Regions from separate parts of the Streptomyces sp. 2114.4 genome, predicted to be linked through region 1. Evidence: riboswitches for the same ligand, from Rfam matches in the RefSeq annotation. Region 1 holds a riboswitch; each other region holds the start of a gene.

Region 1 (5,524 bases):
GGTGCTCTCCGAAGACCACCTGACCCCGGTCGCAGCGGTCTGCCTGTGGTACGACGTCGGCTCCCGCCACGAGGTCAAGGGCCGTACGGGCCTGGCCCACCTCTTCGAGCACCTGATGTTCCAGGGCTCCGCGCAGGTGAAGGGCAACGGCCACTTCGAGCTGGTGCAGGGCGCCGGCGGTTCGCTCAACGGCACCACGAGCTTCGAACGCACCAACTACTTCGAGACGATGCCGGCCCACGAGCTGGAGCTCGCGCTCTGGCTGGAGGCCGACCGCATGGGCTCGCTGCTGACCGCGCTCGACGACGAGTCCATGGAGAACCAGCGCGACGTCGTCAAGAACGAGCGCCGCCAGCGCTACGACAACGTCCCTTACGGCACGGCCTTCGAGAAGCTGACGGCCATGGCGTACCCCGAGGGCCACCCGTACCACCACACGCCCATCGGGTCGATGGCCGATCTGGACGCGGCCTCCCTGGAGGACGCGCGGGCGTTCTTCCGGACGTACTACGCGCCCAACAACGTCGTCCTGTCGATCGTGGGCGACATCGACCCCGAGCAGACCCTGGCCTGGGTCGAGAAGTACTTCGGCTCGATCCCCGCGCACGACGGCAAGCAGGCGCCGCGGGACGGCACGCTGCCCGACGTCATCGGCGGCGAGCTGCGCGAGGTCGTCGAGGAGGACGTGCCCGCCCGTGCCCTGATGGCGGCCTACCGTCTGCCGCACGACGGCACCCGTGAGGCGGACGCCGCCGATCTCGCGCTGACCGTCCTGGGCGGCGGCGAGTCCTCCCGCCTGTACAACCGGCTGGTGCGCCGTGACCGCAGCGCCGTGGCGGCCGGCTTCGGCCTGCTGCGGCTGGCCGGCGCGCCCTCGCTGGGCTGGCTGGACGTGAAGACGTCCGGCGGCGTGGAGGTCCCCGGCATCGAGCGCGCGGTCGACGAGGAGCTGGCCCGCTTCGCCGCCGAGGGCCCCACCCCGGAGGAGATGGAGCGGGCACAGGCCCAGCTGGAGCGCGAATGGCTGGACCGGCTGGCCACGGTCAGCGGCCGCGCCGACGAACTGTGCCGCTTCGCCGTGCTGTTCGGCGACCCGCAGCTGGCGCTGACCGCCGTGCAGCGCGTTCTGGACATCACTCCCGAGGAGGTGCAGGCGGTCGCCAAGGCCCGGCTGCGCCCCGACAACCGCGCGGTGCTCGTCTACGAGCCCACCGAGCCGACCGACGCCGCCGACACCGAGGAAGGGGAGGCGGACCAGTGAGCGACGCCACCACCCACGCCGATTCCCCCGTGAGCAGCATGGACTTTCACCCGCAGCCCCAGGGCGGCGCACCCAGGCCGTGGGCCTTCCCGGCCCCCGACCGCAGCCAACTGCCCAACGGGCTCACCCTCCTGACCAGCCACCGCCCCGGCCAGCAGGTCGTCGCCGTCGAGATCAACCTCGTCGCTCCCCTGGAGGCCGAACCCGAGGGCCTGGACGGCGTTGCCACGATCATGGCGCGTGCGCTGTCGGAGGGCACCGACAAGCATGACGCGGAGGAGTTCGCCGCCGAGCTGGAGCGCTGCGGCGCCACCCTGGACGCGCACGCCGACCACCCGGGCGTACGGGTCTCCCTCGAGGTGCCGGCATCCCGGCTGCCGCGCGCGCTCGGCCTGCTCGCCGACGCGCTGCGCGCTCCCGCCTTCCCGGAGAGCGAGGTCGAGCGGCTGGTGCGCAACCGTCTCGACGAGATCCCGCACGAGCTCGCCAACCCGGCCCGGCGCGCGGCGATGGCGCTGTCCAAGGAGCTGTTCCCGGCCACGTCCCGCATGTCGCGGCCGCGCCAGGGCACCGAGGAGACCGTCGGGCGCGTCGATGCCGCAGCCGTGCGCGCCTTCTATGACGCCCATGTACGGCCCGCGACGGCCACTGCCGTCATCGTCGGTGACTTCACCGGGGTCGACCTGGACGCCGCGCTCGCCGAGACGCTCGGCGCGTGGCGCGGCTCGTCGGCCGAGCCGCTGAAGGCCTCGCCGATCGTCGCCGACGACACCGGCCGCGTGGTGATCGTGGACCGCCCGGGCGCCGTCCAGACGCAGCTGCTCATCGGGCGTATCGGCGCCGACCGGCACGACCGGGTGTGGCCCGCGCAGGTCCTCGGCACGTACTGCCTGGGCGGCACCCTCACCTCCCGTCTGGACCGTGTTCTGCGCGAGGAGAAGGGCTACACCTACGGGGTGCGCGCCTTCGGCCAGGTGCTGCGCTCCACCGCCCCCACGTCCCCCGAGGGGGCCACGGGCGCCTCACTGCTCGCCATCAGCGGGTCGGTGGACACCGCTTCCACCGTCCCGGCGCTCGACGACCTGTGGAACGTGCTGCGCACCCTCGCGGCAGAGGGGCTGACGGACGACGAACGGGATGTCGCCGTACAGAACCTCGTCGGGGTCGCGCCGCTGAAGTACGAGACCGCGGCAGCCGTCGCCGGCACCCTCGCCGACCAGGTGGAGCAGCACCTCCCGGACGACTTCCAGGCGCAGCTGTACGTCCGCCTCGCGGAGACCGGCACGGTGGAGGCGACCGCGGCGGCCGTCAACGCCTTCCCCGTGGACCGGCTGGTGACGGTCCTGGTGGGCGATGCGGCGCAGATCGCCGAGCCCGTCAAGGCGCTGGGCATCGGTGAGGTGACGGTCGTCGGCGGCTAGTGCCGCCATGTGACGGAAGGTCACATATCGACAAAGCAGCTCCCGTGGCGGCGGTCCGCCACGGGAGTTGCCGTATGTCCGGTTTATTGCGTCCGGTGCCTCGGTTCTTGTGGCATCCCGCACAAAAAAGCGGTTCTGTTTGCCGATTGAAAGTTGCCCCGTTTAGCGTCGGTCCGGCTGTCCGTCACAACTCCGCCACAACCGTGGCACCGGACAGTCATCGCCGAGTCCCCGTACGGCGCGAGCCTGGGGAGCCGGGGACCCAGAGTCCCTTGGGGTGAATCGGACTCCCCTCCGGAGGAGCCCGTAGGAGACCTTCCTGCTCCGAACCCGTCAGCTAACCCGGTAGGCGAGAAGGAGGGAAAGGACAAGCCAGTACATGGCGTTCATCCGTGCCACCGGGAAGCACCGTCGTACGAGCCGCCCCGTTCGGACGACCCGCAACATCGCCGGCATAGCCACCCTCGCGGCCGGCGGCGTGGTCGCCTCCGTGGCCTCGCCGGCGCTGGCGGCCACGGACGAGGCCCGCACCCACGACACCGGTCTGCAGCATGCCGTGGTGCTCGGTGACGAGCTCGCCAACCATGTCGCGGCCCAGGCCGACGAGCAGCAGGCCGAGGCGGAGGCCGCGGCGGCGAAGGCGAAGGCGGAGGCCGTGGCCAAGAAGCAGGCCGAGGAGGCCAAGCGGCGCGTCGAGGCCGCCCGCAAGGCCAAGGAACGCGCCGCCCGTGAGGCGGAGCGCAAGCGCCTCAACACCTTCGTCGCCCCCGTTGCCGACTCCTACGTGTCCACCTCCTACAAGGCCTCCAGCGGCCTGTGGTCCTCGGGCAGCCACACGGGCATCGACTTCCACGCCGCCTCCGGCACCTCCGTCCACGCCGTCGGCACGGGCACCGTCGTCGAGGCCGGCTGGGGCGGCTCGTACGGCAACAACATCGTGATCAAGATGAGTGACGGTACGTACACCCAGTACGGTCACCTGTCGTCGCTCGGCGTTTCGGTCGGCCAGCACGTCACCCCGGGCCAGCAGATCGGCCTCTCCGGCGCCACCGGCAACGCCACCGGCCCGCACCTGCACTTCGAGGCCCGCACCGGCGCCGACTACGGCTCGGACATCGACCCGGTCGCGTACCTGCACTCGCACGGCGTCAACGTCTGACCTTCCGCCCTGCCCGCCCGCGCTCCTCACAGGGGCCGCGTCGCGCCGAGCGTCCGCCCGAAGCCCCGGCTCCACGGCCGGGGCTTCGGCGTATCCGGCGCCGCGGCCGTGGAGCCGGGGATATGCCGAGCCCTCCCGCCAACTTCCGGCCAAAAAATTTCCCTGAATAACCGGAGTCCACCGGAAAGGCGTTCCGGTCGAATAGAGTCACGGAAAAGGCGCCGACCGGCGGCGTTTCCAGGGGATTACGGCGGAGGCACGGAAGATGCGAGGCCATATTTCCGCTCATGCGGTGTGCACGGCGATTCGCGATGACATTGTCTCCGGTGCGCTGGCGCCGGGGAGCCGGCTGATCGAAGAGATCCTTGCGGCCCGGTACGGCGTTTCCAGAGTGCCGGTCCGTGAGGCGCTGCGAACCCTGCAGTCCGAAGGGTTTGTCACCACCCGCCACCACGCGGGCGCCTGCGTCGCCGAGCCCACCGAGCAGGAGGCCGCCGATCTCCTCGACGTCCGCGCCCTGTTGGAGCCGCTGGGCGCCGCCCGCGCGGCCGTCCGCCGCAGCCCGGCTCACCTCAAGGTGCTCCGCGGCCTGGTACGGCTCGGCCGTGAGCGGGCCCGTCACGGCAGCGCGGCTGATCTGCGCCAACTGGACGGCTGGTTCCACGAGACGCTGGCCCAGGCGGCCGGCAGCCCCAGCCTGACGGCGCTGCTGACCCAGCTGCGGCGCAAGATCGAGTGGATGTACGCCGTGGAACTGCCCGCCCGCACGGGGGAGTCGTGGGACGAACACGGCGCGGTGCTGGACGCGGTGGCCCGGAGAGATGCGGAACGGGCCCGTGCCCTGATGGCGGCTCATGTCGAACGCGCACTCCCGGTGTACCGGCTCCGTCGCCCCGCCAGGACAGAGGTGAGGGATCCGAAACCGCCCGTCAACACAGTCCGCGCCCGCCCTTAACAATCGCCCCGTATACAAAGAAGTGCGGAAGGGGATTCGGGAGGGGGCGAGATTGCAGTTTCGTCCCCGTCGGCATTCAAGATGTATGTGTGTCGCCATGCGTGCTGTGCTGGCAATAAGCGCTGCGCCGCCATGCGTGCTGCCATAGGTGCGCATCGGGGGAATTGAATAGCGCACGCTTTCTTTTTTGCGTCCCCGATATCGAGGAATCGTCTCCGATATCCCGGGCACAGTGAAACGGCCCCGCCGCGGCAACCGGTCACCGGTCGCCGCGGCGGGGCCGCAGCAGCAGAAGTCCTGGAGGGCTCAGACGGTCTCGGGAAGCTCCTCGAGACCCTCGGCGACGAGCTTGGCCAGACGGTCGAGTGCCTCCTCGGCACCCTCGGCGTCGGAGGCCAGCACGATCTCCTCACCGCCCTGGGCACCCAGGCCCAGGACCGCGAGCATGGAGGCCGCGTTGACGGGGTTGCCATCAGCCTTGGCGATCGTCATGGGGACGCCGGAGGCGGTGGCCGCACGGACGAAGATCGACGCGGGGCGGGCGTGCAGGCCCTCGGCCCAACCGACATTGACGCGGCGCTCTGCCATGGTGTTGCCCTTCAAAGTCGTGACTGTTGTCTAGACCAGTCTCTCACGCTGCCGGGAGTGCTGGGCAGCCCTTTGTCCTGGCCTTTTGCGGCCACTGGTCTCCCCGAGGGAGGTCCGGCAGGCCGACCGAGCGTACGTCC
Region 2 (5,524 bases), 1.1 Mb from region 1:
GACCGCCCCCGCGCCCCGTCCCGTGCCCTGCCCGGCCCTGCCCGGCGCTGCCGTGCGCGCCGCCACGGCCCGCCATCCGCTGCCGTTGCTCGGCCGTGAGCTGGTTCAGCAACTGCTCGGCGGCGCCCAGCTTGTGGACGACCCTGACCCGGTGCTTCTTCAGCGCCGCCTCGGTGTCCGCCAGCCGTTGCGCAGTATCCTCGGCCCGCCGCTGGATCTGCCGTACGCTGCCGAGCCGGCGCGCGTAACCGGCCACCGCCGTGGCCTGGTGGCTGCCCGCCCGCTCCAGCACCGCGGCGCCGTCCAGATAGCGCTGCGGGTCCGCGGACAGCAGCAGCCGTACGGTCGGGTCGACGCCGCCGGAGCGGTACTGGCTCGCGGCCACGGTGCCCAGCTCGCCGCGGGCGGCGTTCAGTTCCGCTGTTCTGCGGGCGGCCTCGTCCTGCAGCCTGCTCAGCTCCTGGCGTGCGGCACCGGCGGCTTCCTTCGCGCCGTTGTAGCTCTGCGTGGCCACCTCTGCCTCCTGGTACAGCGCGTTGACCCGGTCCTTGACCCGGTCGGGGGTGAGCCGGTGCGCGGCCTGGCCGGCGCCGTCGGCCACGGCGGCGACGGGGGCACCCTCCGCCGCCGGGGCGAAGCCCGTGGCGGTGGCGGCGCCGGCCAGTGCCAGGGTGGCGGCCGTGCGGGCGGTGCGTGCGCTGCGTGCGCCGCCGGTGAGCGCGGCGAGCGGATGCTGCCGCGGCTTGCGGTGCGAGGCCACGGTGGCCGTCACTTCCTTCCCTTGGAGCCCGTGGGCCCGGCGGCGGTCCGTACGAGGGAACGGACCGCCGCCGCACCTCACGGCGGGGCGGCCGACAGGACGCCGGTGGGAGGCCGGCGAGGGCGGGGAGTCGACCGCCTGGAGGAGGACGCTAAGCCGGGGCGTTGCGGTGATGAGTCCACTTGCCCGGGATTGTTCGCTTTCGACCGGCACCGGCGCGCAGGTGACCGTGGCGCCACGGCCGCACGGCCGGGAGCGGGCCCGGCCTGACCGAAGCGGCGATTGTGGGCGCCCTGCCTGAAGAGCCGTGCTATGCGGCGGCTACGATCCAGCACTATGGACGTAGTAATCAATCTCTTCGTCGGCCTGCACATCATCGGCATCGCCTCCCTGCTGGGCGGCTTCCTGACCCAGATGAAGGCGATGGGCGCGGGCACCGCCCGCTTCGTGCCGGCGATGCTGCACGGTGCGCTGACGATGCTCGTCACCGGCATCGTGCTGGTCGGCCTCAACCAGGCCGAGGACCACAGCCTCAACACCATCAAGCTCGGCATCAAGATGGCCGTTCTGGTGGTCATCCTGGGGCTGGTCTACGTCAAGCGGGACGACGAGAAGATCGCCCCGCCGCTCTTCGGCGCGGTCGGCGCGCTGACGGTGGCCAACATCTTCATCGCCGTGCTCTGGACCTGAGCGGAACGGCGGACGCCCCGGGAACCGGGCTCGGGGCGCGGGCCACAGCGGCGGGCGCCCCGGAACCGGGCTCCGGGCGCCGACGCAGGCTCCCCGAACGGCACACCGCGCGGTCATCGCACTCCTCATCCGGAGGCGACGGCCGCGCGGTGGCGTGTGGGGGGTGGCCGTGGGGGGGTGGCCTGAAGGGGGAGCGGGGGCCGGGCCTCAGCCCGGGCGGACGCTCCCGTAGATCGGCATGTAGTAGATCGACTCCTCCCGGACGTCGGCGCCCGGGTGCGGGGCGTGGATCATCTTGCCGCCGCCTATGTACATGCCCACATGGCTGATGTCGTCATAGAAGAAGACCAGGTCACCGGGCTTGAGGTCTTTGGTGGCGACCCGCTGGCCGGCTTTGACCTGGTCCCAGGTGGTCCGCGGCAGGCTGACGCCGGCCGCCTTCCACGCCGCCTGGGTCAGTCCCGAGCAGTCGTAGGAGCTGGGTCCGGTCGCGCCCCACACATACGGCTTGCCCATCTGGGCGCGGGCGAAGGCGAGCGCCTTCTCGGCCTGGGTGGAGGACGAACCCCCGGTCGAGCCGCCGTCGTCGGCGCCGCCACCGGTCTGGCCGCCGGACGTGCCGCCGTCGTGCTGCCGGCGTTCCCGCTCCTGCTGCTTGCGGGCCTCCTCCTGGGCCTTGCGCTTGGCCGCCGCCTCCTTCTGGCGCTCCAGCTCCGCCAGCCGCGCCTTCTCCTGGGCGGTGAGCTCGGACAGCAGCTGCCGGGCCTCGGCCAGTTTCTGCTGGACGGACTGCTTGGACTCCTTGAGCGAGGCCTGCGAGGTCTGCAGCCGCTCCAGGTCGCGGGTCGCCTCCGCCCGCTGCCGGGCGGCCGCGGCCTGCTGCTCCTGGTAGTCGGAGACGGCCTCCTTCTGCCGTCCGGTCAGCCGCTCCATGAGGTGGCTGCGGTCGAAGAACTGCTGCGGGTCCTTGGCGAGCATCAGCTGCGCCGTCGGGTTCATGCCGCCGGTGCGGTACTGCGCCGACGCGAAGGTGCCCAGCCGGCGCCGGGCGTCGTTCATCTTCTCGGCCCGCTTGGCGGCGGCGTCGAGCAGTCCGTCGACACGGTCACGCTGGTCGTCGGTGTGCTCCTTGGCGGCGTTGTACTTCTGGGTGGCCACCTCGGCCTGGTGGTAGAGGTCGTCGACCTTCTGCTTGACCTCTTCGACGGTGGGCTTGGGCGCCCGGGGGGCCGCGTCGGCGGACTGCGAGAGCAGCGTGGCCGAGGCGAGGGCGGCGGTGGTGAGCCCGACCGCCGTACGCCGTCCTCCGGGCGAGGTGAGAATGCTGGTGCGCGGCTTGCGATGCGACGCCAAGGCCGGCGACTCCTTCCGTGGACCGCCTACCGGGTTAGCTGTCGGGTTCGGGCGGTGTCGCTGACGGAAGGCTTGCCCTACGGTCCGGATCTCCGCCGACGGCGGCTGTCCGGATCGATTCACCCCGGTGGTGCTGGTGGGTCCCCGGCTCCGGGTGCCCAAGGGCAGGGCCGGACTCGGCGTGGGCGGCCCGTGCGGACGCTGTCGTCCACGGGGAGGCGGGCTGCCTGAGCGAGGACGTTAGCCAACTCGTGTGGCTCCTGTGAAGGCTGATGTTCGATATGCCCGAAACCTTTTTGTGACCTGAACGCGATGCGGGGGTTGTCGTGACAGATGTCGGATTCGGGTAGACGAGCTGCCGACCGGTGGCATCCGGCCCCGGACGTCTGACCTGCCGCGCTGCCACGGCCCGCGGCGAAAGCGGGCCGCAATCGCCTACTGGGCCGCGGGCTGTCAGTGCGGCGGCCTAGACTCGGTGGGCGATGAGCAGCCTCTTTGACGACAGCTTCCTGGCGGACCTCGGCCCCAAGGGCGAGGAGGAGCACCCCCCGCCCCCGAGGACGAGCACGGCCCGGCCCCGGAGGAGATCCCCGCCGACCTCTTCGGCGGGAGGTTCGACGCGCCCGCGCCCAGAGAGGCGTACTACCGCGACGGCGCCGCCCGTCCGGTCCTCGACCCGGCGACGCTGCTGGAAGGGCTCAACGACGAGCAGAAGGCCGCCGTGGTGCACACGGGCGGCCCGCTGCTGATCGTCGCCGGCGCCGGCTCCGGCAAGACCCGGGTGCTCACCCACCGCATCGCTCATCTGCTCGCCCAGCGCCATGTCCACCCCGGCCAGATCCTCGCGATCACGTTCACGAACAAGGCCGCCGGCGAGATGAAGGAGCGCGTCGAGGAGCTGGTCGGTCCGCGCGCCAACGCCATGTGGGTTTCCACCTTCCACAGCGCCTGCGTCCGCATCCTGCGCCGCGAGTCCAAGAAGCTGGGCTTCACCTCCTCCTTCTCCATCTACGACGCCGCCGACTCCAAGCGCCTGATGGCACTGGTCTGCCGCGATCTGGATCTGGACCCCAAGCGCTACCCGCCCAAGTCCTTCAGCGCGAAGATCTCCAACCTCAAGAACGAGCTCATCGACGAGGAGACCTTCGCGGGGACTGCTGCCGATGGCTTCGAGAAGACGCTGGCCGAGGCGTACGCGATGTACCAGGCGCGGCTGCGCGAGGCCAACGCCCTGGACTTCGACGACATCATCATGACCACGGTCAATCTGCTCCAGGCCTTCCCGGACGTCGCCGACCACTACCGCCGACGCTTCCGCCACGTCCTCGTCGACGAGTACCAGGACACCAACCACGCCCAGTACACCCTCGTCCGCGAGCTGGTCGGCCCCGCCGAGACCGCCGCCGAGCTGTGCGTCGTCGGCGACGCCGACCAGTCGATCTACGCCTTCCGCGGCGCCACGATCCGCAACATCCTCCAGTTCGAGGAGGACTACCCGGACGCGACGACGATCCTGCTGGAGCAGAACTACCGCTCCTCGCAGACGATCCTGTCCGCCGCCAACGCCGTCATCGAGCGCAACGAGAACCGCCGCCCCAAGAACCTCTGGACGGACGCCGGCGCCGGCCCCAAGATCACCGGCTATGTCGCCGACACCGAGCACGACGAGGCGCAGTTCGTCGCCGACGAGATCGACCGGCTGACCGACGCCGGTGACGCCAAGGCCGGCGATGTCGCGGTCTTCTACCGCACCAACGCCCAGTCCCGGGTCTTCGAAGAGATCTTCATCCGGGTCGGACTGCCCTACAAGGTCGTCGGCGGGGTGCGCTTCTACGAGCGCAAGGAGGTCCGCGATGTCCTCGCCTATCTGCGGGTGCTCAGCAACCCCGAGGACACCGTCCCGCTCCGCCGCATCCTGAACGTCCCCAAGCGCGGCATCGGCGACCGCGCCGAGGCGATGATCGACGCCCTGTCGCTGCGCGAGAAGATCACCTTCCCGCAGGCGCTGCGCCGGGTCGACGAGGCGTACGGCATGGCGGCCCGCTCCGCCAACGCCGTCAAGCGCTTCAATGTCCTCATGGAGGAGCTGCGCACCATCGTCGAGTCCGGCGCCGGCCCCGCCACGATCCTGGAAGCGGTCCTGGAGCGCACGGGCTACCTCGCCGAACTCCAGGCCTCCACCGACCCCCAGGACGAGACCCGGATCGAAAACCTCCAGGAACTCGCCGCCGTGGCCCTGGAATTCGAGCAGGACCGCGGCGAAGACAACCCAGGCACCCTCTCCGACTTCCTGGAGCAGGTCGCGCTGGTCGCCGACTCCGACCAGATCCCGGACGAGGACGAGGAGGGCAGCGGCGTGATCACCCTCATGACGCTGCACACCGCCAAGGGCCTGGAGTTCCCGACCGTCTTCCTGACCGGCCTGGAGGACGGCGTCTTCCCGCACATGCGCTCGCTGGGCCAGACCAAGGAGCTGGAGGAGGAGCGCCGGCTGGCCTATGTCGGCATCACCCGCGCCCGCCAGCGGCTTTACGTCACCCGCTCGACGATGCGCAGCGCCTGGGGCCAGCCCTCCTACAACCCGCCCTCCCGGTTCCTGGAGGAGATCCCGGCCGACCACGTGGAGTGGAAGCGCACGGGTCCGGCGACGCCGTCCGCGTCCATGGGCGGCATGTCGGCAGGCGGCAGCGGCGGAGGCGGCTTCGGCTCCGTGCTCTCGTC
Region 3 (5,524 bases), 1.5 Mb from region 1:
GGCGATCAGCCCGGAGCAGGCGGACATGCCGGCCGCCTGGGCCTGCTGGACGGTGGACACCCGGTCCGAGAAGTCGTGGGTGGTGCAGATGTCGCCGTAAGTGGCTTCCGAGGTGTTGAGGTTGTGGTTGTACGCATCGGCGCCCGCCGCGCGCAGCCGCCCCGCCTGGCCGTCGGAGAGCAGACCGAGGCAGGCGCACACCTCCACGCCCTCGTTCTGCTCCTTGATGGCGGAGATCGTCTCCGAGACGCGGTCCACGTCCTTGTCCGTCGGGCCGCGGCCACTGGCCACCAGACAGACCCGCTTGGCGCCACCGGCGACCCCCGCGGCGGCCGCCTTGGAGGCGTCGTCCGGCTTGAGCCAGGTGTACTTCAGGATCTCCGCCTTCGACCCCAGCCGCTGCGAACAGTACGAGCAGTCCTCGGGGCACAGGCCCGACTTGAGGTTGACGAGATAGTTGAGTTTGACCCGCCGCCCGAACCACTGGCGGCGCACCTTTCCGGCCGCGGCCACGACATCGAGCAGTTCGTCATCGGAGGTGGCCAATACGGCCAGCGCCTCTTCGCGGGTCGGCAACTCGCGCCGGAGTCCCTTGTCCACCAGTGTGCTCAGCAGGTCCATGGCGTTGATCCTGGCCTACGCCACCGCCCCCGGCCAAGGAGGATTCCCACAAGGTGCCGCGATCGAGGTGTGTGTATCGCCACACCGTGGGCCTGCGGAACGACCGCTAACGTCTATCGACAGCCCACAATCGAGGCCGACAGACGAAGGACGCCGATGCCGCAGGACTCCGCCCCGCCGCTGCCGTGCGACACCTCCCCGGCGAGGCCCGCCGAGCCGTGTGCCGAGCCGACCCGCCCGGCGTACGACGCGGCCTTCGACTGGCTGGATGTGGCCAGTGCGGAGCGCCGTGACGCCGGGCTGGTGCGCACCCTGCGCCCCCGCCCGGCCGACTCCCCGCTGCTCGATCTGGCCGGCAACGACTACCTCGGACTCGCCCGGCACCCCGAGGTCGTCCGTGGCGCCGCCGAGGCCGCGCACCGCTGGGGCGCCGGCGCGACCGGCTCCCGGCTGGTCACCGGCAGCACCGAGCTGCACGCCCGGCTGGAGGCGGAACTCGCGGCGTTCTGCGGCTTCGAGGCCGCTTTGGTGCTGTCCTCCGGCTATGCCGCAAATCTCGCCGCGGTCACCGCGCTCACCGCCCCCGGCACCCTGATCGTCTCCGACGCCGGCAACCACGCGTCGCTCATCGACGGCTGCCGGCTCTCCCGGGCCCGCACCCAAGTGGCCCCGCACGCCGATCCACAGGCCATACGCGCCGCGCTGACCGGCCACGACGGCCGGGCACTCGTCGTGACCGACTCGGTGTTCTCGGTCGACGGGGACGCCGCGCCGCTCCCCGCTCTGGCCGTGGCCTGCCGGACACGGGGCGCCGGACTTCTCGTCGACGACGCACACGGACTGGGGGTGCTGGGCGAAGAGGGCCGCGGCGCGCCGTGGGCGGCCGGTCTCGCCGGCGACGGCGACGTGGTGACCACCGTGACACTCTCCAAGTCGCTCGGCTCCCAGGGCGGTGTGGTGCTCGGCCCGGCCCGCGTCATCGAGCATCTGGTCAACACCGCCCGGTCGTTCATCTTCGACACCGGTCTTGCCCCGGCGGCGGTCGGCGGCGCCCTCGCCGCGCTCCGGCTGCTGCGCCGCGAACCCCAGCGCGCCACCCGTGCCGTCGCAGTCGCCCAGGGGCTGTACGACCGGCTCACCGCGGCGGGCCTGACGGCGGTACGTCCCGCCGCAGCAGTGATCTCCGTCCGCGCCCCGTCGCCGGAAACGGCGCTCCGCTGGGCCGCCGACTGCCGTACGGCCGGACTCGCGGTCGGCTGCTTCCGCCCGCCGTCCGTCCCCGACGGGATCTCCCGGCTCCGGCTCACCGCCCGCGCGGACCTGACGGACGATCAGCTCGACACGGCGGTCGACACCATCGTGGCCACCGCGCCGACGGTCTGAAGCCGGCGGCGTGCGGAGTCGGCCCCAGGTGGTGAGGTCGTACACGGTCCGGCAGCGCTTATCGGAGACCGGCCGCCGGAAACGTTCGAGGCCGCCGGACGACGCCCCACGATGCGGGGCAACGGTTGACGCCCTGCCAACAGGCGGGATCGTACCGATCCTGCCCGGGTGTCCCGGCGGTTTGCAACGGCTGTCCTCGGTCTGCCGGTGCCACCAGGGTCTGCCGGTGCCACCAGGACATCACCCTGATCTTGGCAACCGGGTGTCCGGCGTCCCGGGCGAGTGGCGGAGGAAGGCGCCGCGCAGCAGGGCCCGCAGGGTGTCCGCGGCGGGGGTGCCTCCGGGGCGGTAGGCCACCGAGATCCGGCGGTGCAGTTCCGGTGGGTCCACCCGGCGGACCCCCAGGGGTGTCATCGACCCCTCCGCCACCATCTCCGGGACCACCGCCACCCCGAGCCCGGCGCTCACCAGCGCACACACCACCGCATAGCTCGGCGACTCACAGCGCACCGCCACACTCGCCCCGGCAGCCGCCAGCGCGGCCTCCACCTCGCGCCGGTTGGGGTTGGCCGGCGCCATGCTGACCAGCGGCTGACCGGCCAGCTCGGCGAGCGGCAGGCGTCCGGAGCCCGCCGACAGCGCATGACCGGGCGCGGTGACCAGCACCAGCTCCTCGGTCAGCAGCGGCTCCAGACGCACGCCCTCCGGCGCCGGCATCGCCTCGCCCGGCACGTACTCGTGCGTCAGCGCCAGATCGACCTCACCCCGCGCCACCGCCGCACTCGCCTGCGGCGGGACGTACTCCGTCACGCTCAGCTCCACATCGGGGTGGGCCCGCCGGAACGCGCTGAGCGCGGGCGGCAGCAGATGCGTACCGGCGGTCATGAACGTGCCGACCCGCAGCCGCCCGCCGGACAGCCCCGCCAGCCGGGACAGCTCGTGCCGCGCCTGATCCAGTTCGTCGAGGACCCGCCGGGCCCGTACGAGCAGCAGCTCACCGGCCGCCGTCAGCCGGGCACCGCGATGGTGGCGCACCAGCAGGGCCGCCCCGGCCTCCCGCTCCAGTTTGGCGAGCTGCTGGGAGAGCGCCGGAGCGGTGTAGCCCAGCCGGGCGGCGGCCCGGGTGATCGAACCGGCCTCCGCCACCGCTACCAGGGCGGCCAGCCGGGTGGGGTCGTACATAAGAATCTCTTCAGGCTCACCAAGAACATTGCCAATACCCATTAAAGCCTCTGACCGGCGAAGCTGCTCTTATGGACGGACAGCTGATCACCTTCACCGGAGTCGCCGCGGGCATGGTCGCCATGCCGGGCGCGGATTTCGCGGTCGTGGTGCGCAATGCGCTCGATTCGCGCCGGGCGGGGGTGGCGGCCGCCGTCGGAGTCGCGGGCGGGCTGCTGGTGCACACCGCCCTGGCGGTGGCCGGGCTCGCGGCGGTGCTCGTCGCCGTGCCCGCGCTCTTCGGCGCGGTCCAACTCCTGGGCGGCGGCTACCTGTTGTACCTCGGCACCCACGCCCTGATCGCGGCCGTCCGGCGCCCGGCGGCCACCACGGACGGCACGGCCCGCACGGCGGCGGGCACCCCGGCCGACGGCCGCCCGCATGCCGCTGCCCTGGACACCACGCGGAGTCTGCGCCAGGGCTTCTTGACCAATGCGCTCAACCCGAAGGCGCCCGTGCTCTTCCTCAGCCTGCTCCCGCAGTTCGTTCCGGCGGGAGCGCCCGCGCTGCCCCGTACGCTGCTGCTCGCCGCGATGGTCGTCGCCATGGCGCTGGTCTGGTTCCCCGCCGTCGCCCTGCTGGTCGACCGGCTGGGCGTCTGGCTGCGCCGCCCCTCGGTGGCCCGTGCCCTGGAAGCCACCACCGGAGCGCTGCTCACGACCCTGGGCGGCATCCTGCTCGTCGAGCTGGCGCTGTCCTGAGGGAGGTGGCGCGCCCAGGGCTGTTCAACGGGGTGCGGTGGGCCTCGGTGAAATCGGCCGAACGCACCGGAAATTGACCGATCGTGAGATGAATGCGCAGGATCAGCCCACCCGCCCGTACCAGACCGAACGGCTCCAGATCCGTTCGAGCCGCACCACGCTCCCGGCCTTGGGTGCATGCCACATCCGGCCCTGTCCCGCGTAGATGCCGACGTGGTAAATACCGCTGCGCGAATGGAAGAAGACCAGATCGCCGCGTCGGCGCGCGCCGGGCGGGATATGCCGGGTGCGGCCGTACTGTGCGGCGGCGGTGCGTGGCAGCGACCGGCCGGCCCGTTTGAACGAGTACAGCATCAGCCCCGAACAGTCGAAGGCATGCGGTCCCTGGGCGCCGTACCGGTAGGGGGCTCCGCTCTTGGAAGCCGCGATCCGCAGCGCATGGGCGGACACGGATGCGGCTTCGGCATTCCCGGCCGCTCCTGGCGCGACGGTGGTCCCGCCGAGCGTGACCAGCGTCAGAGCGGTGACGGTGCCGGCGCGCGCCAGCAGATTCGGCGTATGCATGCGCATGGTCATGCGCAAACCCTTCGTCAGCCGCCTGCGAAGGAAGACCTGTCGGGTTCGGGCAGGCGAAGATGCCCGGCCGTGCGTACGGCTTCACCCCAAGGAGCCCTCGGCCGTGTAGGCCGGGGCCCCGTCCTGCTCGGGTCCTCCGCTCCCGCCGGTCCACCTCGTCGACCGGACGTCCGGCACGGCGGCGGGATTAGGCGCCCGTCCGGACCGCCCCGTCGCTGTGGCGGGGTCTTGTCGTCGAAGGGATCGTCACGCACCTTGCATCCGAATTCCGAGTTGAAAATGCCGTATGTGAGATGGGTCACAATTGACCCGAATGGTTAGATTTGTTCCCTCAGGTGCCGCGGCGCGGGGCGTTGCACCCCGCGGACCAGGGGCGAAACATCCGGGACCGCAGGAATTGGGTCCGCGCCGCGCAATTCGTCGCCTCCTCAGATCGGGTGCGGAGGCTACGCCGTATGCGCAGCCTCGGAGCGTGTGCCGGGTCAGATTTCCTCGGGTGGCGGCATCGTCACCAGCCCGGCCCGCCGCTCACCGTCCAGCACCCGCAGTGCCCGGGTCAGCGTCGCGCGGTGCAGTTCGGTCTCGCCCCGGTGGTGCATCAACGTCAGGGCGTCCCGCAGCCGGGTGGCCTTGCCGACCAGCGCCTGGGCGGCGCGCAGCCCGCTGTAGGTGCCACCGCAGCGGGCCGGGTTGATCCGGCCCAGCAGGTCGATCACTTCCAGGTAGCTGTCGATGAGTTCCCCCTCCGCGCGGGTCAGGGCGGGCAGCGGTGGTGGTTCGGGCGGCAGCATCGGGCTCACCGCGCCGCGGGCCGGAGCGCCGACAGCTTGCGGTTACGGGTGATCTGGTCGATCAGGCCGTACTCCTGGGCGGCGGGGGCGTCGAAGATCTTGTCGCGCTCGATATCGGTGGCGATCCGCTCGCGGGTCTGCCCGGTGTGCTTCGCCAGCATCTCTTCCAGTACGTCGCGGGTGCGCAGCATTTCCGCCGCCTGGATCTGCAGGTCACTGGCTTGCCCCTGG

The links. A riboswitch is a leader RNA that binds a small molecule or an ion and turns the genes downstream of it on or off. The one in region 1 is predicted to bind cyclic di-AMP.
Positions count from the first base shown of each region.
Region 2: it holds a riboswitch for cyclic di-AMP, as region 1 does, so the genes downstream of both, CFW40_RS21980 (C40 family peptidase) here and CFW40_RS26890 (M23 family metallopeptidase) in region 1, are expected to answer to the same signal.
Region 3: it holds a riboswitch for cyclic di-AMP, as region 1 does, so the genes downstream of both, CFW40_RS33350 (C40 family peptidase) here and CFW40_RS26890 (M23 family metallopeptidase) in region 1, are expected to answer to the same signal.

Region 1 covers NZ_FYEY01000001.1:6,100,239-6,105,762, forward strand. Annotated here, with positions in the region: gene CFW40_RS26880 (pitrilysin family protein) at 1-1,261, shown strand, start outside; gene CFW40_RS26885 (pitrilysin family protein) at 1,300-2,682, shown strand; cyclic di-AMP (ydaO/yuaA leader) riboswitch at 2,894-3,049, shown strand; gene CFW40_RS26890 (M23 family metallopeptidase) at 3,062-3,841, shown strand; gene CFW40_RS26895 (GntR family transcriptional regulator) at 4,107-4,796, shown strand; gene CFW40_RS26900 (HPr family phosphocarrier protein) at 5,103-5,384, opposite strand.
Region 2 covers NZ_FYEY01000001.1:4,976,340-4,981,863, forward strand. Annotated here, with positions in the region: gene CFW40_RS21970 (NlpC/P60 family protein) at 1-772, opposite strand, end outside; gene CFW40_RS21975 (hypothetical protein) at 1,097-1,450, shown strand; gene CFW40_RS21980 (C40 family peptidase) at 1,658-2,803, opposite strand; cyclic di-AMP (ydaO/yuaA leader) riboswitch at 2,811-2,995, opposite strand; partial or broken gene pcrA (DNA helicase PcrA) at 3,286-5,524, shown strand, end outside.
Region 3 covers NZ_FYEY01000001.1:7,555,979-7,561,502, forward strand. Annotated here, with positions in the region: gene bioB (biotin synthase BioB) at 1-621, opposite strand, end outside; gene CFW40_RS33335 (8-amino-7-oxononanoate synthase) at 778-2,004, shown strand; gene CFW40_RS33340 (LysR family transcriptional regulator) at 2,245-3,186, opposite strand; gene CFW40_RS33345 (LysE family translocator) at 3,258-3,926, shown strand; gene CFW40_RS33350 (C40 family peptidase) at 4,029-4,502, opposite strand; cyclic di-AMP (ydaO/yuaA leader) riboswitch at 4,507-4,706, opposite strand; gene CFW40_RS33355 (hypothetical protein) at 4,985-5,293, opposite strand; gene CFW40_RS33360 (ATP-dependent Clp protease proteolytic subunit) at 5,299-5,524, opposite strand, start outside.